One region of the Alteromonas mediterranea DE genome, then DNA from elsewhere that is predicted to be linked to it. Evidence: predicted binding sites of a transcription regulator. Region 1 holds the regulator's gene; each other region holds the start of a gene.
The links. The regulator sigma-54, encoded in region 1, starts transcription at its own class of promoters, with help from an activator protein. The targets are predictions, from matches to a motif close to GTTGGCACGNNNNTNGNNT.
Positions count from the first base shown of each region.

Region 2: a site for sigma-54 is predicted at 4,255-4,273, ahead of MADE_RS16325 (EF-hand domain-containing protein). Genes of this name have one in related genera too.
Region 3: a site for sigma-54 is predicted at 1,940-1,958, ahead of glnA (glutamate--ammonia ligase). Genes of this name have one in related genera too.
Region 4: a site for sigma-54 is predicted at 2,306-2,324, ahead of nirB (nitrite reductase large subunit NirB). Genes of this name have one in related genera too.

Region 1 is NC_011138.3:896,162-902,398, reverse strand. Features, by position in the region: gene kdsC (3-deoxy-manno-octulosonate-8-phosphatase KdsC) at 1-386, shown strand, start outside; gene lptC (LPS export ABC transporter periplasmic protein LptC) at 383-961, shown strand; gene lptA (lipopolysaccharide transport periplasmic protein LptA) at 930-1,484, shown strand; gene lptB (LPS export ABC transporter ATP-binding protein) at 1,487-2,212, shown strand; gene MADE_RS04120 (RNA polymerase factor sigma-54) at 2,286-3,767, shown strand; gene hpf (ribosome hibernation promoting factor) at 3,798-4,085, shown strand; gene ptsN (PTS IIA-like nitrogen regulatory protein PtsN) at 4,099-4,542, shown strand; gene rapZ (RNase adapter RapZ) at 4,631-5,476, shown strand; gene MADE_RS04100 (HPr family phosphocarrier protein) at 5,476-5,748, shown strand; gene mgtE (magnesium transporter) at 5,920-6,237, shown strand, end outside.
Region 2 is NC_011138.3:3,683,764-3,690,000, forward strand. Features, by position in the region: gene MADE_RS16310 (sensor histidine kinase) at 1-425, shown strand, start outside; gene MADE_RS16315 (MBL fold metallo-hydrolase) at 494-1,525, opposite strand; gene MADE_RS16320 (DNA polymerase II) at 1,771-4,143, shown strand; gene MADE_RS16325 (EF-hand domain-containing protein) at 4,398-4,976, shown strand; gene MADE_RS16330 (AMP-binding protein) at 5,330-6,237, shown strand, end outside.
Region 3 is NC_011138.3:3,534,184-3,540,420, forward strand. Features, by position in the region: gene typA (translational GTPase TypA) at 1-1,566, opposite strand, end outside; gene glnA (glutamate--ammonia ligase) at 2,025-3,434, shown strand; gene MADE_RS15685 (DUF4124 domain-containing protein) at 3,718-4,344, shown strand; gene glnL (nitrogen regulation protein NR(II)) at 4,476-5,561, shown strand; gene glnG (nitrogen regulation protein NR(I)) at 5,551-6,237, shown strand, end outside.
Region 4 is NC_011138.3:758,299-764,535, reverse strand. Features, by position in the region: gene nirB (nitrite reductase large subunit NirB) at 1-2,114, opposite strand, end outside; gene MADE_RS03545 (SulP family inorganic anion transporter) at 2,442-4,007, opposite strand; gene MADE_RS03535 (hypothetical protein) at 4,413-4,700, shown strand; gene MADE_RS03530 (nitrate regulatory protein) at 5,026-6,237, shown strand, end outside.

The DNA of each region.
Region 1 (6,237 bases):
GGGTGAAAGCCCTAGTCAGTAACGGTGTTAACGTAGCGGTTATTACCGGGCGTCGTTCCGCAATTGTAGAAAACAGAATGAGTGCGCTCAACGTAGCCCACATTATTCAAGGTGAAGAAAACAAAGCTGACGCATTGAGCACATTGATAGAAAATCTTGGTTTAAGCGCTGACGAGGTTGCCGCGGTGGGCGACGACATGCCTGATACCGGCATGTATAAGCATGTGGCGATTAAAATAGCGGTTGCCGACGCACACCCTTTCGTGGCAAAACAAGCGAACTGGATAACCACCTTGCCAGGCGGATTTGGCGCGGTGCGCGAGATATCAGATACTATTTTACACGCCAAAGGCGTAGCGAATGAGATTTTTGGAGCAAGTGTATGAGCCAATTTGGCTTTAATCGCTTAGGCTTAAGTATATCGGCGCTGTTTATCTTAGCGTTGCTGATGTATGTACCTACGTGGATGGAAGAGCAGCCAGAATCACAAGGCAGCAGCGAGAATGGCGCCTTAAAACCTGCCTATAAAGCGAAGAACTTGACCACTACCCTTTACAACCAAGAAGGCGAGTTAAATCACAAGGTATTTGCCGAATCAATGGAGCACTACGACCAGCTAGGTTTTGTATTGTTCCAACAGCCCAAATATACACTGTATACTGAGAACGCTACGTCTCCTTGGGTGGTGACGGCGCAAGAAGGTACGCTCTACAACAACGATCTGATCCAGTTAGAAAACCAGGTTGTTATCGAGAACCAAACCAGCGATGACTTTGTCAAAAGCCTCTCAACCGAATACATTCAGATTAATTTAGACACCAAACAAATGACATCTGATCAAGTCGTTGAAATACAGGGTACCCAATATGTCATTTTGAGCAATGGGTTTAACGCGAATTTACGCACACAAGAATACGAGCTTTTAGATCATGTACAAACCACTTATTCCCCTAGCAACTAGCCTATTACTTGTCATCGCTAGCGGTGCGGTAAGCGCAAGCGAAGATGATTTTTCGCAGCCCATTAAAATAGGCTCAAATACTCAATTTATCGACGGTAAAAATAAAACGGCGTTGTATAAAGAAGATGTACTGATTACCCAGGGTTCGCTGGTGATTGAAGCCGATGAAGTGGAAGTTATCGCGAGTGAAGGTAGTGGCCGCGAAATTTTTATCGCCAGAGGAAAGCCAGCCAGTTATTCTCAAACACTAGAAGACGGTACTCCGGTGTCTGCTAAGGCAAACGAAATTCGTTATGAGGTGATCAATCGCACAATTTCTCTTTCAGGAAACGCGGAACTTCAACAAGACACCAGTAAAGTGCAAGGTGACAACATTACTTTCGACATGATTACCGAGCAGTTACTTGCTACTGGTGGGGCGGGCGAAAATGGAGAAGGTCGAGTGACTACGGTATTTACTCCTGAATCCATTCGCAAGACATCATCGAAGAAAGAAGATAAAGACAGTGAGGACAATCAATAGCAATGGCAACTTTGAGCGCAACCAACCTTGCTAAGGCATATAAATCGCGTCAGGTAGTACGCGACGTCAGCCTTTCTGTCTCGACGGGTCAAATTGTTGGCCTACTTGGCCCCAATGGCGCTGGTAAGACCACTACATTTTATATGATTGTGGGATTGGTTAACCTGGATAAAGGCAAGATTGAAATCGATGATAATGAGCTTACTCATCAGCCCATGCACGAGCGTGCACGCCGCGGAATTGGCTACCTTCCGCAAGAGGCATCAATTTTCAGAAAGCTTACGGTACATGAAAATATCATGGCCATTTTGCAAACCCGTAAGGATTTAAATTCACAGCAGCAAGAAGAAGAAGCTGACGCGCTACTTGATGAATTTAATATTAACCATATACGTAATAGTACAGGGATGAGTTTGTCCGGTGGTGAACGACGACGTGTTGAAATAGCACGCGCACTAGCAGCTAATCCGCAATTTATTTTATTAGACGAACCGTTTGCTGGTGTTGATCCAATATCAGTTAATGATATAAAGAAGATAATACAGCATCTTCGAGATAGGGGTATTGGAATCCTTATCACCGACCATAACGTGCGAGAAACATTGGATGTTTGTGAGAAAGCGTACATTGTGAGTCATGGCGAGCTTATCGCGCAAGGAACAGCGGAACAGGTTTTAAGTAATCAAAAAGTAAGGGATGTATACCTAGGCGAACAATTCAGGCTATAGTTAGTGTAACTGAATTGTCATTTTTCAATTTCGCTCTGGTGTATTCAATTTAGAGCATTTAAATAAGACGTAGATGAAACCATCTTTACAGCTAAAATTTAGCCAACAACTTACCATGACACCCCAGCTTCAGCAGGCGATAAAACTGCTGCAGCTATCTACGCTTGATCTTCAGCAGGAGATTCAAGAAGCCCTCGATTCAAACCCTTTATTGGAAGTTGAAGAAGGTAACGACGAGCCGCAAGTAGAAAAAAATAATATCGATAGCGACGATAGCGTGACAGAAGCGTCTGCGACAGCGTCTAGCGATACATTGGAAGCGGGTGACGCGTTAGAAAAAAACGACCTTCCCGATGAATTTCCTATCGACAGCACATGGGATGAATACTATTCAGCGTCATCGGCCCCAGCGCCAGGTCCTTCAAATGACGATGAACAAATATTTCAAGGCGAAACCACCGAGGATATTCAGGAACATTTGTCGTGGCAGATGCGATTGACCCATTTCTCAGATACCGACCGCGCCATTGCTACGGCAATTATCGACTCTATTGACGAGTCTGGCTATTTAACCGTGACCCTTGAAGACATTCTTGACGCGGTAAACTCTGAGGATATGGAAGAGCCTATAGAAATGGACGAAATAGAATGCGTACTTAAGCGTATTCAGATGTTCGACCCCATTGGTTCGGGCTCCCGCTCGCCGCAGGAATGTCTAATGGTGCAACTGCGCCAGTTCTCAGAAGACACACCATGGCTTAACGAAGCCAAACAGCTTATAGAAGAATATTCAGACCTATTAAGCAGTAAAGATTATCGCACGTTAATGCGTAAGAGCCGCTTGAAGGAAGATCAGCTGCGCGAGGCAATGCGTTTATTACAAACCTTGAATCCTCGCCCAGGTAGTGCTTTAGTTACTAAAGAGCCTGAGTACGTTATTCCTGATGTCTCGGTCGCCAAAAAGAATGGCCGTTGGGTGGTTGAGCTAAACCCCGACAGCCTGCCTAAGTTGAGTGTAAATCAACAATACGCTGCAATGAGTCGTCGTGCCAAAAATAGTAGCGACTCACAATTCATCCGCTCACACATGCAAGAGGCTAAGTGGTTCATTAAGAGCCTTGAATCTCGCAACGAAACCTTAATGAAGGTGGCAAACTGTATTGTGCAGCAGCAGATGGGCTTTTTTGAACATGGCCCGGAAATGATGAAACCTATGGTGCTTAACGATGTCGCAGAAATGGTAGATATGCACGAATCAACGATTTCACGCGTCACAACGCAAAAGTATATGCATACACCACGTGGTATCTTCGAATTGAAGTACTTCTTCTCTAGCCACGTAGCAACAGACTCTGGTGGTGAGTGTTCATCTACCGCGATTCGTGCATTGATCAAAAAGCTAGTGGCGGCTGAAAAGCCGAGCAAGCCACTAAGTGATAGCAAGATTGCTTCATTGTTGGCCGAACAAGGCATTAAAGTTGCCCGGCGAACAATAGCAAAATACCGGGAATCATTGTCGATCCCGCCGTCGAACCAACGCAAGAGCCTAATTTAAACGGGCTTAATAATATAAGGAAGACGAAATATGCAAATCAACCTAACTGGTCATCATGTCGAAATCACCGACTCTTTGCGTAATTATGTCGATACGAAGTTCAGCAAACTTGAACGTCACTTTGATCACATTTCTAATGTGCATGTCATCCTGAACGTTGAAAAATTAAATCAAAAAGCCGAAGCGACCGTTCATTTAAGTGGCGCTGAAGTATTCGCATCCTCAGAAAATACCGACATGTATGCGGCGATTGACAGCATGGTTGATAAACTCGACCGGCAGGTAATCAAGCATAAGGAAAAACTGAAAAAACATTAGTAGCTAAATAAGTATGGATATACAAGCCATCGTAAGTCTGGACCGCACCGAGTGTGCGGTTCAGTGTAATAGTAAAAAGCGAATTCTTGAGATCATCGCAGATATCGCTGCCAAAAATAACGATAACATCGATCAGGCAACGGTACTTAATAGTTTGATGTCTCGAGAGCGTATGGGTAGTACCGGAATCGGCAATGGCATTGCGTTACCACATGGGCGCTTGCCAGGTTTAGAAAAGGTGATCGCCATTGTTGTCACCAGTACGCCAGCCATTAATTTTGACGCGCTCGATGAAAAGCCGGTAGATATATTTTTCGCGTTACTTGTTCCTGAAGAGCAAACCGAAGGCCATCTACAAACATTAGCCACGGTAGCCGGTAAACTAAGCGATAAAGAAACGATTAAAGCGATACGTCGTGCCAGTACAAGCGATGATATTCTTTCTGCACTAAGTTAAAGATTTAAGCGCCTTAGCGAGGTCGTGACCAAGGCGCTTAAGACAATAAAGCGTATGCGATAAAACCAGAAGATTTGGGAGAAATTAGGTGAAGCTGATTATAATCAGTGGTCGTTCGGGGTCTGGTAAGTCTGTCGCACTTCGCGCATTGGAAGATTTAGGGTACTACTGCGTTGACAACATTCCTGTAAACCTACTTCCTACCCTAACCCACACTGTTGTTGATGAATACGACCAAGTGGCGGTGAGCATTGATGTGCGTAACTTGCCGAAAAACCCTGATGATCTGGTAGAAATTTTAGATTATCTTCCGTCGTCGTGGTCAATGACCATTGTCTATATCGATGCCAGCGATGATGTGCTGGTAAAACGCTTCAGCGAAACCCGACGTCTGCATCCCCTTGCGAAGCTCAATAAGTCTCTATCTGAAGCCATAAGGGCAGAGTCAGCCTTGCTAGCCCCTATCGCTGAACGGGCAGACTTGTATTTAGATACAGACAAACTGACTATTCACCAACTTGCTGAGTTGATACGCGAGCGAATACTCGGTAAGAAAAGCTCCCGCTTAGTGCTGGTGTTTGAATCTTTTGGCTTCAAACACGGTATTCCGAAAGATGCCGATTATGTTTTTGATGCGCGCTTTTTACCTAATCCTCACTGGGAGCCTGACCTGAAGCACCTAACAGGGCTTGATGCGCCCGTTGAGGTTTTCTTAGGCTCTCAACCCGTTGTTACCAAGTTCATCTGGCAAATTCAGAATTTAATTACCACCTGGCTACCTCATTTAGAGCGCAACAACAGAAGTTACGTAACAGTCGCTATTGGCTGTACAGGCGGGCAACACCGCTCTGTGTATATTGCCCAAACTCTGTCGAAAACCTTCAGCGAAATACACCCAGATGTACAAATTCGCCATCGAGAGCTAAACCAGTAATGACAATTAAAAAAACGCTAACCATCGTAAATAAGCTGGGATTACATGCAAGAGCAGCGACCCAATTAGTGAAGCTTGCCAATCAGTTCGACGCCAAAATTATTTTAAAGAAAGGCGATAAAGAGGCTGACGCCAGCAGCGTTCTTGGTTTAATGATGCTGGAAAGCCATCAAGGTGAACAAGTAGATGTTATTGTAGATGGAAACGATGATGTTGACGCCCTTGCTGCCATTGAAGAGCTCATAGAAGGTAAGTTTAACGAAGACGAATAGTTTAAATCCGTCACCTGATTACTTATTAAACGTTTAGCGCCGTTTTATAGTTATACTGCGCAAAAGCCACGCAATTTTCATGACAGACTCATCGTAATTGCGATATTCTACGCCCACTTAGGCTTTAAAGCCTTCACCGTTCATCTTAATAGCAGGTAGGAATAACGCCTTATGGCAGAAGCGCTTGTTTCTAAATACGTACAAACCCAGTTACGCGCCCTTAATGCCGCGTTGACTAACGGTCAGTTTGTCTCAGTACGTAAGCTTCTGCTTGAACTTCCCCCTTCTGATGTCGCCCACATACTGGAATCGAGCCCGAGTAGAACCCGTGACGAATTATGGGAACTCATTGATAGCGACTTTCACGGCGACATCTTAGAGGAACTGTCTGATGATGTACGAAACGGTATTATTACCAAGATGCTTCCGGCCAATGTGGTTGATGCACTTGAAGAGATGGACACCGACGACTTAGCCGAAACGCTAAGC
Region 2 (6,237 bases), 1.7 Mb from region 1:
ACTATAAGTTTGAATGTGAGCACGAAAAAGTCGAGGTGATGGGAAACCCCGGGCCTTTGAAACAAGCCTTAATGAACGTCATGATTAACGCGGCTCAAGCCATTGAAACGAAAGGGTTTGTAAAATTGAGTGTTATCGAAAAAGGAGATTCGGTAGTGATTAAAATTCTCGATTCAGGGTGCGGTATTCCAGTTAAGCACCGAAAGCGGCTGTTTGAGCCTTTTTTCACTACAAAACCTGAGGGACAAGGCCAGGGGTTAGGGTTATCCGTAGCCTATACCGCGATAGAACAGCACCAAGGTAAGATATCGATAAGCAGCAAAGAAAATAAAGGAACCGTAGTGGAAATAACCATTCCCAAACAGTTATCTTGCTTGGAAAATGAGAGTATAGACAGTGAGCTCGATAGCCCACTCACGCCCTAATTCATGCATTTAACTCTCGGGTTAAGCAGGCTAAACACACCCTTGAGCATTCTCTATCGTCTTGAAAGTTAACTAGCGAGCTGCTTGGTCTGGTTTGCTTTGAACTCAAACTGCCCTTTGCTATTTACACTTCGACTGATCACCCCTTGGTTCAGTAAGTAGTTTAAGTGCGACAAACACTCGGCCACAGCGAACACCATATTTCGGCTAGATAGTTTCCGTTTGAACAGCACCGGCAACAAATTAACGGCAGTTTGCGGCTGTTCACACGCATTTACCAATGCGTTTAAATGGTCATGGTGATGAGCTAACAGGGTGTCGACGCGCTCATGAAGGCCAATGAACGGAAGCTTATGAGCAGGTAGAACTGTGGCATCCTTTGGCAGTGATTTGAATTTGGGTAGCGTATTAAGATAATCATCTAACGTATTAGCATCGGGCTCAGTGGAATATGCGCCTATATTGGGGGTGATAATGGGTAAAATATGATCCCCTGAAATCAAAATATTTTTTTGTTCGCTATATAAACAAGCGTGCTCGGGAGAGTGACCGCGCCCAATCATGACCTTCCATTGATTATCACCTAACGCTAATTCCATCTGGTCTTTAAGCCTGGTATAGCTAATGGGTAACGGCGACACTACACTGCTGTAGCCGTTGCCCTCTGTCGCTGTCAGCTTCTCAATCATTACCTCGTCAAGGCCGGCGCGCTGGTAGTAAAGCACGTCTCTTTCATTTGTAGCTCCGTTCCTCCCAGCCGCAAATGCGCGAGCAGTGAAATACTCGGTTTGCGTCATGTAAAACGGAACCTTAAAAGTGTCGGCTATCCAGCCTGCCAGACCCACATGGTCAGGGTGCAAGTGCGTCACTATAACCCCAACTATAGGGCCGTCCAGCTGCTCGAAAATACGCTGCCATAATGACTTGGTGGTAGTCGTTCCTATACCAGTATCGACCACTACCCAGCCCCCGTCCCCCCGAATTAGGTAAAGGTTTATATGGTCTAATTCAAAAGGTAGAGGCATGGTCAGCCACAGTACGCCTTCGGCAATTTCGATTAGCTTACCCGGCTCAACCTGTTTCTCGTAAAGATATTCCATATCGCCCTCACCTACTTTACTTATGCTTACCGCTTTCGCATACGCTTGTTGTGTAAGCTTGTTTGTATTAGTTTGGTTCTAACCCGCCCTGTATTGAAAAACAAACATATCTGTCGAATAGAGATCTATAGGAGTTGGTGATAACAAACGGTATACTCGCTCCTGATGCTTGTTATAGCGCTTGATAAACGTAATTAACGCATTATTACCTTCACTCATTAAACGCCTTTCACTCAAACGGACACATGCAAGCTTCATCAATTCAGCAAGGATTTATACTCAATAAAGGTACCTTCACACTACGTGGCAAAGTCTACGTAGAACTGTGGGTTAAAACGCCGACAGGTACCGTTAGGTTAATATCTGCGCCCCAAGCCCCCACGTGTTTTGTGGCATTGGAGCATGTTGAAGCGTTACAGAGCATCGCACAACGGGTTCCGGCCACATTAGACATTAAGAATGACGGCTTTAATACGCTAGAACAAAAGCAAGTGGCCACGGTTAAAACCGCGACTGAGTCTCACATGCACCAGCTACGTCAGCTTGCACGAGAGGCAAATATTGTACTGTACGAAGCCGACATCCGTGTGGCTGATCGCTATTTAATGGAAAGGTTTGTGTATGGCGCGGTTGAATTTATCGGGCCTAACGCCGGCGCTGATAGCTCACCGACAACAGTAATTGAAAATGCACAAATACGCCCCTGTCACTTTCGAACACGCTTCTCTTCTCTAAGCATAGATATTGAGTGTGACGAACATGAAATGCTGTTTAGTATTGCTTTAGCCGGTGAAGGGGTAAACCTTGTGCTCCTTGTTTGCCCACCAACTTTTGAAAAGCGGGGTGTGGAGCAGCGAAACGACAAGCCATACCAACTACTAGTGCTTAATTCGGAAAAAGAGCTACTACACGCGTTTTTTCACCATGTTACCTCCTACGACCCCGACATTATTTTAGGATGGAATGTTAAGCAGTTCGACATGGCAGTACTTGCTCGAAGGGCCAAAGCGAATAGACTCAAATTTACCCTTGGCCGCCATGAACGCGAAGCTTCAGTCAGACAATGGGAAGATCAAACCTTGGTTGATGTACCAGGGCGCTGTGTAATAGATGGCATTGAAGCACTTAAAACAATGACCTATCAGTTTGAGTCGTTCTCGTTAGATAACGTTTCAGAGGCACTGTTAGGTGAAAACAAACTTATTCAAGAGACCGACAAATTAGCGGCGATAAAACGTTTATATCATGAAGACCCCATTGCGCTGGCCGACTATAACTATAAAGACACGGAGCTGGTAAACCGCATACAGGAGCAAACCCAATTTATCGACTTCCTCGCGTTGCGAAGCATACTGACGGGGTTGGATATGACGAGGCCCGGCGGGTCGGTGGCGGCATTTTTGAACGTATACTTACCTAAACTTCATCGCAAATCTTATATTGCTGGCGTTAGACCTGAAAATGGCGGGTTAGCGAGCCCAGGTGGCTATGTCATGCGGTCACAGCCTGGCCTCTACAAAGATGTATTAGTTCTCGACTTTAAAAGTCTATACCCTTCTATTATACGTACATTCAAAATTGACCCCATGGGGTTGGCTGAAGGATTGAAATCGCCTAAACATGCTATAGAAGGGTTCAAAGGCGCGGTATTCAGTCGTACCTCCCACTTTTTGCCTACTATCATTGAGAACTTATGGTTGCAGCGTGACGAGGCGAAAAAGCAAAAGGATGCACCTCGTTCACAAGCGATTAAAATATTAATGAATTCGTTTTACGGTGTACTAGGTAGTGGTGGCTGCCCCTTTTACGATCCCCGCCTTGCGAGTTCTATCACTTTACGTGGACATGAGATCATGCAAACCACTGCCGGATGGATAGAAGAACTCGGTTATACCGTCATTTACGGTGATACCGACTCGACCTTTGTTCACGTAGAAGGTAACGGCACATTGGGTACGCCCACAGAAACGGGTATTAAGCTTGCACAAATCATCAACGAAAAATGGTCGGCACTACTTAAAGACCGCTATGACATTGCTTGTCACTTAGAGATTGAATTCGAGTCTCACTTTTCAACGTTTTTTATGCCTACGATTAGGGGCTCTACCGAAGGAAGTAAAAAACGTTACGCGGGAATGAAAGACGGACAACTAACCTTTAAAGGCTTAGAAAACGTGCGCTCAGACTGGACAACTCTGGCTAAAACGTTTCAATACGAACTGTACGAACGGGTATTCACTGGTCAACCTGTAGAGAGCTATATAAGTGACATGCTAAACGCGGTTAAAGCAGGGGAACTTGATGATGATTTAGTGTACAAAAAGCGCTTAAGAAAACCGTTGTCTTCTTATATTAAATCACTTCCCCCCCATGTAAAAGCTGCGCGGCGAGCTGATGAGCATTTTAAAGAGCAAGGGTTGCCATTGCGCTATCAAACAAACACAACAATTGCCTATGTGATTACAGTTCAAGGCCCGCAGACTGTGGAAACCGCGTTCGTCCCCCTTGACTATGATCATTATATCGAAAAGCAAATAAAGCCTATTGCGGAAAGCATACTACCTCTTATCTCGTTAAACTTTGAACAGATTGCTAACGATCAACTTACCTTATTCTAGCGTTAGCTTGCGTATGAAGATCTTTCATGCTGCGTGACAATTTAACAAAAATATTACACTCCTCGCACAGTCAAAAAACCGTTTTTCTCATTTATTTCATTAGCTTATTTCATTGGCACGACAAGTGAATAAAAGATAAGTGAGTAGCTAAATAGGTTTGATCGAAGTTTTTACTTCAATCAACATGCGTTCAATTTAGTGGTTAGGGCAATTGATCGCCCGTGTTCGCAAAGAGAAACAGAAGGAGTTTGATTATGAAGATCACAAAGTTAAGTATGATTACTAGTGCTGTTGTCGCTGCTACACTGTCAACATCAGCATTTGCAGGTCACCATGAAGAAAAGATCACTATGGGCTTCAACGCACTCGATAAAGACAGCAATGGTTACATTGTTGGCTCAGAGTCATCAGGTGCTATCGACAGCAAATTGGTCTCTAAAATGGACACTGATGGAGATAGCATGGTTAGCCGTACAGAATTCAACACGTTTGTTGATGAGAAACCGTCAATGTTTAGCGACGAGATTATCACTCAAGTACAGACAGAAGGAACCAATGACGCGGCGCTAACTGAGAAAGGCAACCCTGAGCTCTTTTCTAAAGCAGATAACGAAATGATCTCAGAAAAGAATAAGGAGTTGCGTACTGAAATGTCAGCGACCGCAAACGCTAAGTTCACTGAAATCGACATGGATAGCGACGGCAAAATCAGCGAGACCGAACTTGACGTAGCGGACGTTGAAGGCGACTTTGAATCGATGGATGAAGATGGTGATTCATATATTACGCGCATGGAATACCGCACCTATTTTGAAGAAATCGAATCAGAATAGTTCGGCGTAAATTTGTTGTAGTTTCCCGATTTTATGCCCCGCTAACTAAGCGGGGCTTTTTTTGCTTAATAGGTCTTTCCTGTATGAGAGACAGTGCTTTAGACCTCATTTCTTTATTATCACCTGCGACGAAATACAAAATATTGTCGCTGAACGACGCCATATAAGACTAACATCTTGTCGACAAAACCCACTTGCAACAATATTGTTAATAATTATTAAAATATATGTTTACCACGCTATTTTTTTAGCGTTTTACGTGTGTATTTTAAACGCGCTATTAATTTGAATAGCGTACCTCAAAACTAACAGTGTTTCTCTACAGCAGATGCGTACGCGCATGGAGGCAAATTATGATGGAATCAGACAGCTTACCTAACACTTCGTTTCCTCTTCCAAAAAGTGAGTTTATAGGGCCTAAGAATGCAGAACTAACTTCACTGACGATTGGTCAGTACTTCAAAAGAGTTGTCGACAATTACACAGACCACCCAGCCATTGTTGTTCGACATCAGAACATTAATTGGACGTATAAAGAGTACTGGCTTCAAATCGAACGAGTAGCGTGTGGATTGCTTGCTAACGGTGTAGAACCAGGTGATAGAGTAGGTATTTGGTCACCCAACAATATAGAGTGGTCTATTGTGCAAATGGCTACAGCACGTATTGGCGCAATAATGGTGTGCCTAAATCCAGCTTACCGCCCAAATGAACTCGCGTTTGCCATAAATAATGTTCAGGTTAAATACCTTGTCATGGCCCAATCTTTTAAACAGTCTAACTACGTAGCGATGTTAAAAGAACTTGCCCCTGAAATAGAGGATGATAGAAACGACTCCCTAGCGCAGCCACTTTCTCTTTCAATGTTACCGTCACTTAAGTTTATCTACACTATAGGTGACCAACCAGTAGACGGACTACTCCCCTTTTCAGCCCTGCAGAGAGAGCCGACAGAGTCATTGCGTATTAAACTTACAGAGATAGAAGCTGAACTGAGCGCAGACGATAACATTAATATTCAGTTTACTTCTGGGACCACAGGAAACCCTAAGGGCGCTACGTTAACACACCGAAATATTCTCAATAACGGATTACTTGTGGCCCAAGCCATGCGCTTCACACACAAAGATAAGCTATGTATACCCGTTCCGCTTTACCATTGCTTTGGAATGGTGTTGGGTAATTTGGTGTGCTTAGCATCTGGGGCTTGTGCCGTCTTTCCTGGTGAATCATTCGCCCCTGAAACTACACTTCGTACTGT
Region 3 (6,237 bases), 1.8 Mb from region 1:
AACTTCTACACCGTGACCGATAAATAGGCGACCACGCTCTTGAAGGTTAAACAAGGCGTTGGTTAGTGCTTTACCGTTTGCGTTAGCAATTAGAACACCGTTCTTACGCTTACCAATGATACCGCCTTTGTACGGTCCGTAGTGATCGAACGTGTGGTAAAGCAGACCAGAACCCGACGTCATTGTCATGAATTCAGTTTGGAAACCAATTAGGCCGCGGCTTGGAATAACGAAGTCGATACGTACACGACCTTTGCCATCTGGAGACATGTCTGTCATTTCAGCTTTGCGAAGGCCAAGCTGTTCCATGATAGAGCCTTGGTGCTGCTCTTCACAGTCGATAGTCAGTGTTTCGTACGGCTCCTGCGTTTCGCCATCAACTTCTTTAAGGATTACTTCTGGACGAGATACAGCAAGTTCATAACCTTCACGACGCATATTCTCGATAAGAATACCTAAGTGAAGCTCACCACGACCAGACACGCGGAATTTATCAGGATCTGGCATTTCTTCTACGCGAAGCGCAACGTTGTGTACTAGCTCGTCTTTAAGACGCTCAAGAATGTTACGTGAAGTTACGTATTTACCTTCTTTACCAGCAAATGGTGAGGTGTTTACTTGGAACGTCATGGTTACGGTAGGCTCATCAACCGTTAGTGGCGGAAGCGCTTCTACAGTGTTCACATCACAAATCGTGTCGGAGATCTTAAGTTCGCCTAGACCTGTAATGGCAATAATGTCACCCGCGTGAGCAGATTCAACTTCGTGGCGAGCTAGACCAAGATAACCGTAAACTAGACCAACTTTACCATTGCGTTTTTCACCTTCAGCAGTCACCACGGTTACTTGCTGGTTAGGCTTAACAGACCCACGCTTAACACGACCAACACCGATTACGCCAACGTATGAGTTGTAATCAAGTTGAGAAATCTGCATTTGGAAAGGACCGTCGATGTCTGCATCTGGAGCAGAAACTTGTTCAACGATGGTTTCAAATAACGCCGTCATATCTTCTTTTGGCTCATCAGCGTCATGTGACGCCCAACCGTTAAGCGCTGAAGCGTATACAACTTGGAAATCAAGCTGCTCGTCCGTTGCACCTAAGTTGTCGAACAGGTCGAACACTTGGTCCATAACCCAGTCAGGACGTGCGCCTGGCTTATCAATTTTGTTGATAACAACAATAGGCTTAAGGCCTTGAGCAAACGCTTTTTGAGTTACAAAACGGGTTTGAGGCATTGGACCTTCTTGTGCATCTACAAGTAGAAGTACAGAGTCGGCCATTGACATAACGCGCTCTACTTCACCACCGAAGTCAGCGTGTCCTGGAGTATCTACAATGTTGATACGGTAGTCGTTCCAGTTAATCGCTGTGTTCTTAGCTAGGATGGTAATGCCACGTTCTTTCTCGATGTCATTCGAGTCCATTACGCGCTCTTCTTGCTCGCCTCGTGATTCAAGGGTGCCAGACTGCTGTAACAGTTTGTCTACCAAGGTGGTTTTACCGTGGTCAACGTGGGCGATGATTGCGATATTACGCAATTTACTAATATCAGTGGTATTCATGCTTATATAGAGCCTGTGTAAATCGATGCCAACTTAATTCGGGAATCGAATAAGTCTGCATTAGATTTGTTGCAAAAAAATGCAGATAGAAAAATTTGCGCGGATTGTACAGAAAAACCACGACGTTTGCGCATCTTTTTTTAATTAGAAGCAAGTTTTATCACTTTAACCCACCCAGTTTAAAAAACGACCACCTCTATTGCACCGAATTGATCAGATTCGGTGGTGATGTGCTACAAACTAATCTAGGCTAAATGACGTACAAACCAGTACAAAGCACCAAAAAGAAGCATGATTGCACATTTTTGGTGCATAAACTATCAAAAGGAAGTGATATATGCCTGTCTATGCCGCTGAAATCGGCATGCATATAGATGGCATGATAATCGCTTTCACTTTTTCCACTGTTGGAGTGAAGCTGATCATTCCGCATTTTTACATTAAACCTGGAGGACACGATGTCAGTAGATAAGGCATTAGAGCTGATTAAAGAAAGTGAAGCGAAGTTTGTAGATTTACGTTTTACCGATACTAAAGGTAAAGAACAACACGTATCTATCCCTGCGAGCGTTGTTGATGAAGAGTTTTTCGAAGAAGGTAAAATGTTCGACGGTTCTTCAATCGCTGGCTGGAAAGGCATCAACGAATCAGACATGGTTCTTCTTCCAGACGCAGACAGCTGCGTTGTAGACCCTTTCGCAGAAGAGACTCAGGTAAACATTCGCTGTGACATCGTTGAGCCTTCAACAATGGAAGGTTACGAGCGTGACCCACGTTCTGTTGCACGTCGCGCAGAAGAGTACTTGAAATCAACAGGTATCGGCGACACATGTTTCTTCGGCCCAGAGCCAGAATTTTTCCTTTTCGACGATGTTCGCTTCCACACTGACATGGCAGGCTCGTTCTACAAGATCGATTCATCAGAAGCCAAGTGGAACTCAGGTGAAGAGTTTGAAGGCGGTAACATGGCGCACCGTCCAGGCGTTAAAGGCGGTTACTTCCCAGTACCACCAGTAGACTCTGCACACGACATTCGTGCTGCTATGTGTATGGTAATGGAAGAAATGGGCCTTGTGATTGAAGCTCACCACCACGAAGTAGCCACAGCGGGTCAAAACGAAATTGCTTGCGAATTCAACACGCTAGTTAAAAAAGCGGATGAAATTCAAGTTTATAAGTATGTTGTGCACAACGTAGCACACGCATACGGCCAAACTGCGACCTTCATGCCTAAGCCACTTGTTGGTGATAACGGTTCTGGTATGCACTGCCACCAGTCTATCTCTAAAGATGGCGTAAACATCTTTGCGGGTGACAAGTACGCTGGTCTTTCTGAAGAAGCACTTTACTACATTGGCGGTATTATTAAGCACGCACGTGCAATCAACGCCTTTGCTAACGCTTCAACTAACTCATACAAGCGTCTAGTTCCTGGGTTCGAAGCGCCGGTAATGCTTGCATACTCTGCACGTAACCGCTCTGCGTCAATTCGTATCCCTCACGTAACGAGCGATAAAGCACGTCGTATCGAAGTACGTTTCCCTGACCCAACAGCTAACCCTTACCTTGCGTTCTCAGCAATGCTAATGGCTGGCCTTGACGGTATTAAGAACAAGATCCACCCTGGCGATGCGATGGATAAAGACTTGTACGACCTACCAGCAGAAGAAGCGGCTGAAATTCCAACTGTTGCAAGCTCGCTAGAAATGGCACTTGAAGCACTTGATAACGACCGTGACTTCCTTAAAGCGGGTGGCGTTATGACTGACGACATGATTGATGCATACATCGACCTTAAGTCTGAAGAAGTCACTAAACTTAACATGACAACTCACCCTGTTGAGTTCGACATGTACTACAGCTTGTAATTACACCCTGTATAGCAACTTATACTAAAGCCCGCTTTGCGGGCTTTTTTATGGCTGCTAGTTATCAACCACGTTTTCGAGCCTGTTATTTACTCAACATTTTGCTGCACTATAAGATCAATTAACTGTATCAGCGCCTACGTAATTTACTTCTGCGTGCAGTAGCTATTGCACTCTAAGCTTGTTCACACTATGTTAGTTACTAGCCCACTGTCGTCATGCTTAAGGCCTTCAGTGGAAATAAGGCTAAAACTTATGACTATCGCGAACAGGTAAACCACACGTGCGAAATAAAACGGGAAAGATATTCTTCATATTATTGCTATTAACCTCGGGCAATTTACCGTTTAACGTTTATTCTGCAGCGCAAAACCAAGCCAATGACCAACAAGCGTCAGAACGACCCGATGACGAAATGAATACCAGCGATTCCGCGACACCGTCAAACGCGCCACCAAAAATCTACAAAGTGGTGGATGAGAACGGCGTTATTACCTTTACCGATAAACCTCAGCCAAACGCAGAGCCCCTATCATTTGATGGTCAAACACAGAATGTTGTAAAGGCAGCAAAGGTTACACCTCCCCCGCCTGCGCCCCAGAAAGCCCCTAAGCCGAAGTATAAGGTGGTAATAAAAAATCCGGCCCCCGAAGCGACCATCCGCAACAACCTAGGTGATCTCACCATTTCAGCGGCTCAAACTGGTGCACCTAAAGCCCCAATTTACCGATTAATTTTTGACGACGCCCCAATAGCTAGCAACAGTTCTGGCATTTTTAAGCTATCCGGTATCCATCGTGGGGCACATACTTATAAAGTTGAACTAACTAACAATACGGGCAAGACTCTTGCATCGTCTCCAGTACAAACCCTGTACCTTCATCAGGCATCAGCGTTAATTAATAACTAATAGCGTGCAATCACTGCTTTGTAAGCGCACCACAGAGGTTCAGTAACAATAATTCATTGACCTCTTTCATTCGCGCAACGCATCAATGCAAGCTACAATGCACAATAATGGTGCAAAGGAGACGAGCTCGGATGCATTCAACCGAGTTAGAGACACAACAGCTAATTAATAGCCTTAATACCGCGTTAGTGATGGTGGATAATAAGCTGACTATTGTTTACGCCAACCATGCTGGCGAAGCCTTGTTTGAAACGGGCTTAAAGCAACTTATCGGGCACCCTCTTCAAGATTTTTTTCTGCCAGGCACAATAGAAACAACGCGCCTAAAAGCCGCAATAAGAAAAGGCGAAGACTTTACAGAAAATGAAATTAAATTAGCGTTCAGAGATAATCGCTATGTATCTGCCGACCTCACGGTGACGAACTTACATTTCGAAGACGGGCCTAGACTGCTTTTTGAAGTTAAAAAAATTGACCAACAAAAGCGTATCTCACGGGAAAACCTACAAAATGCACAGCATTATGCTGCTCGAGAGCTAGTGCGAGGACTGGCTCATGAAATTAAAAATCCGTTAGGCGGAATTCGTGGTGCAGCCCAGCTGTTAGAAAAAGAGCTATCAGAAGAGCATAAAGAATTTACCCGCATGATCATTGAGCAGTCTGATCGTTTGCGCAATTTGGTGGACCGTTTATTAGGGCCAAATTCACTTCCTAGATTTGAAGAAAGCAATGTGCATCAAGCGTTAGAGAAAATACGTAGCTTGATGCGCTTTGATTCAGACAACCCGATTACTATTGTGCGCGATTACGACCCGAGTATCCCCCCATTATTGCTTGATCCAGACATGATTCAACAGGCGGTACTCAACATTGTTCGCAACAGTGTACAGGCGCTAAACGAAAGTCAAACACCACATCCAGAAATTAGGTTGGTTACACGTATTGAGCGCCAAATGACAATTCAAACCAAACGGTATGCACTTGTCGCGAAAATAAAAATTATTGATAACGGCCCAGGTATACCTCCCGAAATAAAAGACACGCTTTTCTACCCCATGGTCACAAGTAAACAAAATGGCTCTGGGCTGGGTTTGTCTATTTCTCAAACCCTTATTAACCACCACGGCGGCAAAATAGATGTAGACAGCTACCCTGGTCACACTGAGTTCGTAATTTATCTACCAATAGATCGTAAGGAGACAGACGATGACGAATGAGTCTGTGTGGATTGTCGATGACGACAGTTCTATTCGTTGGGTGCTGCAAAAGGCCTTACAAGCAGCAGATATAAGCTGCTTAAGTTTTGAAAACCCTGAAGATTTATTGCTTCAACTTCAAAGCGGTCAAGCACCTGAAGTCATCATTTCAGATATTAGAATGCCACAAATGGACGGCATGGCATTACTGAACGAAGTGCATGCTTCGCACCCCATGCTGCCCGTTATCATTATGACGGCGCATTCGGATTTAGATAGCGCGGTTAACGCCTATCAAAAAGGCGCATTTGAATATTTGCCAAAGCCATTTGATATAGACGAGGCGGTAACGTTAACCCAGCGTGCGCTTGCTCATTCCAGAGAGCAATCCACGGTTTCCAAAGCGCAAGTCGAAGACGTGGTAACGGAAATTATTGGCGAAGCCCCTGCCATGCAGGAAGTGTTTCGTGCCATAGGTCGCCTGTCTCGCTCTTCAATCAGTGTGCTTATCAACGGTCAATCGGGTACGGGTAAAGAACTCGTCGCGCACGCTCTTCACAGGCACAGCCCCAGAGCCAGCAAACCCTTCATCGCCCTTAACATGGCCGCCATTCCAGCAGACCTTGTAGAGTCTGAGTTATTTGGCCACGAAAAAGGCGCGTTTACCGGCGCACAAGCCGCCCGCCAAGGCCGCTTT
Region 4 (6,237 bases), 140 kb from region 1:
ACATACAAGTTCCAGCCCTGCTCAGTGGCAATAACACCAATGTCTTTACTTTGGGCCTCAGCACATTCACGGGTACAGCCTGATACAGCAAATTTGATTTTGTGCGGTGCACGTAAGCCTTTATAGCGATTTTCTAAATCGATAGCGGTACCAACTGAGTCTTGTACGCCATAGCGACACCAAGTACTTCCCACGCACGACTTCACAGTGCGCAGTGCTTTCGCATACGCATGACCGGTTTCAAATCCCCCCGCTACTAGCTTCTCCCAGATGTCAGGAAGGTGTTCAACACGCGCGCCGAATAAATCGATACGCTGCCCACCGGTTATTTTGGTGTACAGGTTGTACTCTTTCGCCACTTCACCTAACAAAATCAATTTCTCTGGCGTGATTTCTCCGCCCGGCACCCGTGGCACAACGGAATAAGTCCCGTCTTTTTGCATGTTGCCAAGGTAGATATCGTTAGTATCTTGTAACGGTAGGTGGGCCGATTTTAGAATGTAGTCGTTATAAACTGATGCCAAAATAGAGCCCACTGCGGGCTTACAAATCTCGCAACCTAAACCTTCACCATGCTGCTCTAGCAGATCATCAAACGTGCGAATACCGTTTACTTTTACAATGTGAAAGAGCTCTTGACGTGTATAGTTAAAGTGCTCACAAATGGCTTTTGAAACTTCAACGCCGCGTTTTTCAAGCTCGCTGTCCACCACGTTTTTAAGTAGCGCTGCACAGCCACCACAGCCTGTACTGGCTTTGGTTTCACCTTTCACATCCGCTACGCTACAGCAGCCACCTTCAATGGCTGAAACAATATCGCCTTTTGTTACATTCAGGCAGGAACAAATAGACGCGGTGTCGGGTAACGCATCGGCGCCAAGAGCAGGAGCGGCATCCGACGACGGAAGAATAAGGCTTTCAGGATGCTCAGGAAGGTCGATAGCGTTAAGCGCATACTGCAATAACGTATCGTAATCGCTTGTGTCACCTACCAGTACCGCGCCCAGCACTTTCTTTTGTTCACTATCAACAACAAGCTTTTTGTAAACGCCTTCAGGTTGGTTTAAGTAGGTATAACTTAATGCCCCTTCAGTACGTTCGTGCGCATCACCAATTGAGCCAACTTCAACCCCCATAAGCTTCAACTTGGTGCTCATATCGGCACCTGAAAACTCAGCATCACCACCGGTTAGATGACTTACCGCAGTGCGAGCCATAGTATAGCCGGGGGCAACAAGGCCGAAAATTTTGTTGTCCCATAGCGCGCACTCGCCTACGGCGTATATATTCGGATCAGACGTCACACAGTGGTTATCAATAACAATACCGCCGCGCTCGCCAAGTGTTAGTGCTGACTTCCTACCAAGCTGATCCGAAGGGCGAATACCCGCAGAAAAAAGGATCATGTCGGTTTCAAGTTCGGTGCCATCGGCGAACACCATTTTATAGCGACAGGTATTTCCCGCTTCAATGCTTTGTGTCGCTTTTTGGGTATGAACAGTCACGCCCAAATCTTCAATTTTATCTTTAAGGACTTTACCACCGGCTTGGTCAAGTTGAACCGCCATTAGCTGTGGCGCGAACTCGACGACATGAGTATCAAGGCCGGCTTGCTTAAGTGCGTTCGCCGCTTCTAAGCCTAACAGGCCGCCGCCGACAACCACCCCCACGCTACTTACCGCCGCCGAGGCCTCAATGGCAAGTAAGTCATCGATGGTACGGTAGACCAAACAGTGCTCTTGCTCGTTACCGGGAATAGGCGGCACGAAAGGATATGAGCCGGTAGCAAGCACAAGTTTATCGTAACTAAATACCTGCCCCTCTGACGTCGTCACTTTTTTGTTGTCACGGTCTATATCGGTCACCAACGCATTGGTCACTACACTTACGCCCCACTGGGCATACTGTGCTGGGGTGGTAAGCGCTAAATCATCAGCACTTGCGCCACTAAAAAACGAAGATAAGTAAACGCGGTCGTACGCGAGGCGAGACTCGCCGCATAAGACGGTTATTTCTACATTGGCGTCGCTTTGGTGAAGCTGTTCAACAAAATGGTGCCCCACCATGCCGTTGCCTACGACGACAATTTGCGTTTTTGAGTCCAATGAAGTCATGGTATTCCCCTTTTTTCGGGACAAAAAAAAGCCCGCTTCAACTTTCGTTGATGCGGGCTTCGTTGCCTATTTTGCTAGTACTGACACTTAAGTTCAGCATATTCTAGCTAACACATTTTACGGAGTGTTATAAATCACACAATTTTCAGCGATTGACACAAATCACTAAAACACACTTTACGTTTAATACTATCCAAATTCAGTGCCAATCGTGTAACACGCTGTTTTTAATAGATTTAAGATAAAAAAGGCAATATTTTTATTTCTAAGCTGCACCAAACAAACGCAAACCTGTGTTCACTTGGTGCATTACTTAATGTTAAAGATTTACGCCAGTTTGTCTGTCGCTACGCGATAGCGAGGGTCTTCTACCACGTTTATCTCAACAAACTTGTCTGCCTTGCGAAGTAGTGAACGACACTCATCGCTAATGTGGCGAATGTGCAGCTTCTTACCTTGCTCTTCATACTTGTCAGCAAGGGTGTCCAGCGCATCAATACCTGACGAATCCCAAATGCGAGAATCTTTAAAATCAATAACGATATCATTAGGATCGTTGGCAATATCAAACAAATCTTTAAAGTGAGATACCGAACCAAAGAACAGTGGGCCGTCTAGCTCATACACTTTCCAGCCGTCGTTATCGATATGCGATTTCGCTTCAATATGACGGGCGTGTTTCCATGCAAACACCAGCGCGGAAACGATAACCCCTACCACAACCGCTATCGCAAGGTCAGCAATAACCGTAACGCCGGTGACCAAGAATAATACAAAGGCATCTTCTTTGTTAACGCCTCGAACAATTCTAAATGACGCCCATTCGAAAGTAGCGATTACTACCACAAACATAACCCCAACAAGGGCGGCTAGCGGGATCATTTCAATAAGCGGGGCGGCGAATAAAATAAAGCCCAACAGTACTAACGCCGCGGTGATGCCTGACAGGCGACCACGACCACCAGAGTTAATATTAATCATGCTTTGACCAATCATGGCGCAACCGCCCATACCGCCGAAGAAACCGTTAACAGTATTCGCAACACCTTGGCCCACGCATTCTTTGTTACCGCGACCACGGGTATCGGTCATTTCATCAATCAAGGAAAGCGTGAGTAGCGATTCAATAAGACCGACCAAGCAAAGAATGACTGAGGTAGGCAGAATTATCATGAAGGTTTCCCAAGTGAACGGCACCATAGGAATAGCAAAACTCGGCAATTCGCCGGCTAGCGTAGCAGTATCGCGCTGGTCTGCTGGCAGCAAGTCGCGAACAAAGTCGATAACCGTACGGGCTTCTAGGTCAAGGCCGTGCACTAATGCAGTTACCGTAACAATGGCCACAAGCGAAGCAGGTACAGCTTTAGTTAGCTTAGGAAGCAAGTAAATAATGGCCATGGTTAACGCCACAAGCCCTAGCATCCAATATAGCAGCGTACCTTCCATCCACTGAAGTTCACCTGCCGCATTGGTCACTTTAAATTGACCTAGCTGAGCCAAGAAAATAACGATGGCCAAACCGTTTACGAAGCCCAGCATTACTGGGTATGGCACCAGTCGAATAAACTTGCCGAGCTTGAATATACCGCACATTATTTGCAGCAAACCGGCCAAGATAACCGCAGCGAACAAGTACTGTACGCCGTGCTGGGCAACCAGTGCCACCATCACCACGGCCATAGCGCCGGTAGCGCCAGAAATCATACCCGGGCGACCGCCAATAGCAGAAGTGATCAAGCCCATCATGAAAGCCGCATAAAGACCAATCATTGGTTCTACGCCGGCTACAAATGCAAATGCTACGGCCTCAGGTACCAAGGCAAGCGCCACGGTAATACCTGATAGCACGTCGTTTTTAACGTTGCTGTCTTTACTGGTAATTAAATCGAACATGTTCTCTCAGAAGCTAAGATGTTAAACACAACAACCCACCGTGGCGTAAACCGCTAGATTGAGCAGCACACCATGCAAGTAGGAGAATTTTTCGGCGATTCTATCACCATTAGGGCTTAAAATCTTTCAATAGATTGTCACTAAGACAAACCTTAATCCGTAAAGTCTTTCCGCTTTTCGCCACCAGTTTGTTGCTGCCCAAATTTTTTATGTTGATAGAACCCTGTTTTTGAGCGTTTTCATATCGCTTAATTTTCTCGCCTTTGCTGACAAATGGCGCCGTCCATGGCATCGTATTACGGTATTTTATTCATGTTGTCCGTCAGCGCTCACGGTTGGAACTAAGTCGAGCATGGTGATGAGACATCGCTTTAAGGCTAGTGCCTTATTCAACGAGGAGTTAAAGTGGTACCTTATATTCTTACTATTTTGTGCGTGTTGGTGGCAGGCGCTATTCATTGGATGTCGCCAAAGGCTTATTGGAAAGCGACCATTATGTCGACCGCCGTTATTTTATTATTTTCCGTTGCCGCCCTATTTATCTTCCAAGCGTCGGGCATGCTAGTGAGCGAGCACACCGGAGAAAACGCTGACTTCTCAGGGCAAATGCTTACTATCACAACCATGATTGCGTTCTTTGGCTTTCTCATTTCCTTATTTGTAGGGTGGTTTCTTCGGGTAGTAAGAAACTAAGAGACAACCACATTAAGAAAAATCCCAAAGTTTCAGCGTTTTGCTGTGTTGTACGTATAAACAGCCCCGAAAACGCCAACACCAGGTTGCACCAATTTGGCGCAACCATTCACTTCTCGCTACACAAATAAGGCAACAGCCACACCCTCGACCCCTTTATGTCGAACCATGGTCAAACCCTTCGTGGCTCCCAGCCCTTTATTCTTATTGGCGCTGAAAGAACTTAACGCCACTGAACCTTCATGGCATCCCTGCATTATAAACAGGGCATAAGTGTTGCTTGGCTTAATGCGTTATCTCTATTTTTAGCTAAAGTAGTTTCCTTATGCTTCATGAATCCGAACCGACCATTACACTGTGTAGCGACGCGACTAAGCGCTTTTTACTTGCAGCTAAACACGCTGAGATTACGGTACTTGAACAGTTATCGAGTAACTGCCGCATTGTTATTGCAGTGCGAGAACTTATTCATGAACTTCAAAAGGAACGGGGTGCCAGCAATATCTTTCTCGCGTCAAACGCCGAGCGATATCGCTCAGAGCGGATGCAATATGTTGCTGCTAGTGAACACGCAGAGTCAACGCTAAAAAGCCAGTTAAAATCCCTCTACCTGACTGATGAGATCACCACGGGCAACCCGCGTTTATTGAGTAGCATTACGCTTGCAATGCAGGCCACAGACTACCTACCTCGATTAAGAGAACAAGTGAGTAAGCAGAAGCTAACGCCACTGGAGTCGACACGCGCGTACAGCCGTTTAGTCGCCAGTTTACTTACCGTTATTTTTGAAGCGGCGGATATTGCAAGCGACCCAACTATTACTAGATTGCTAGTGGCGTTATTCAACTTTATGCAGGCGAAGGAATACGCAGGGCAAGAACGGGCTTGGGGGGCGATTGGTTTTGCAGAAACCCATTTTGATGCGCGTTTATGCGAAAAGCTTGCTGCCCTTCAGCAAGCCCAAGAACATCACTTCAATATTTTCTGTGAGTTTAGCTGTAAAGCACACAAAGACGCCTTGGATACGTTAAATAAAAGCCCTGCCGCTATCGATATCGCGCAGCTTAGAAACATGATTGCGCAACTTGGTGACGGCAGCCCAATTGCTGGTGAGATATCAGAAGTTTGGTTTGATGTAGCGACACGTCGCATGGATGCCATGCAGGCCATTGAAGTCGCGCTCACGGAAGCCCTTTTGCATCAAGCCAATACTAAAGTGGCCGACGCAAAAAATGAAATGGCCAATCATCAACAGTTGCTTAAACGCTTCAACGATGAACACGCCACCGATGGCTCGCCACTCACCCTATTGTTCGACCCCAGCATGCCGGGCTTAGCGGAAGATAGTAAAGACGACGAGCTTAAAACGCTGCCACTTAATGAGCAAACCAAAACCTTATCTGCCCACCGCTCTTTTTATGATTTACTGCGTTCACAAGCACAACATATCGAAGACATGGGCCGCGAACTTGAAGAAGCCAAGCGGGCAATACAAGATCAAAAGCTGATAAGTCGAGCAAAACTGGTAGTAATGGAG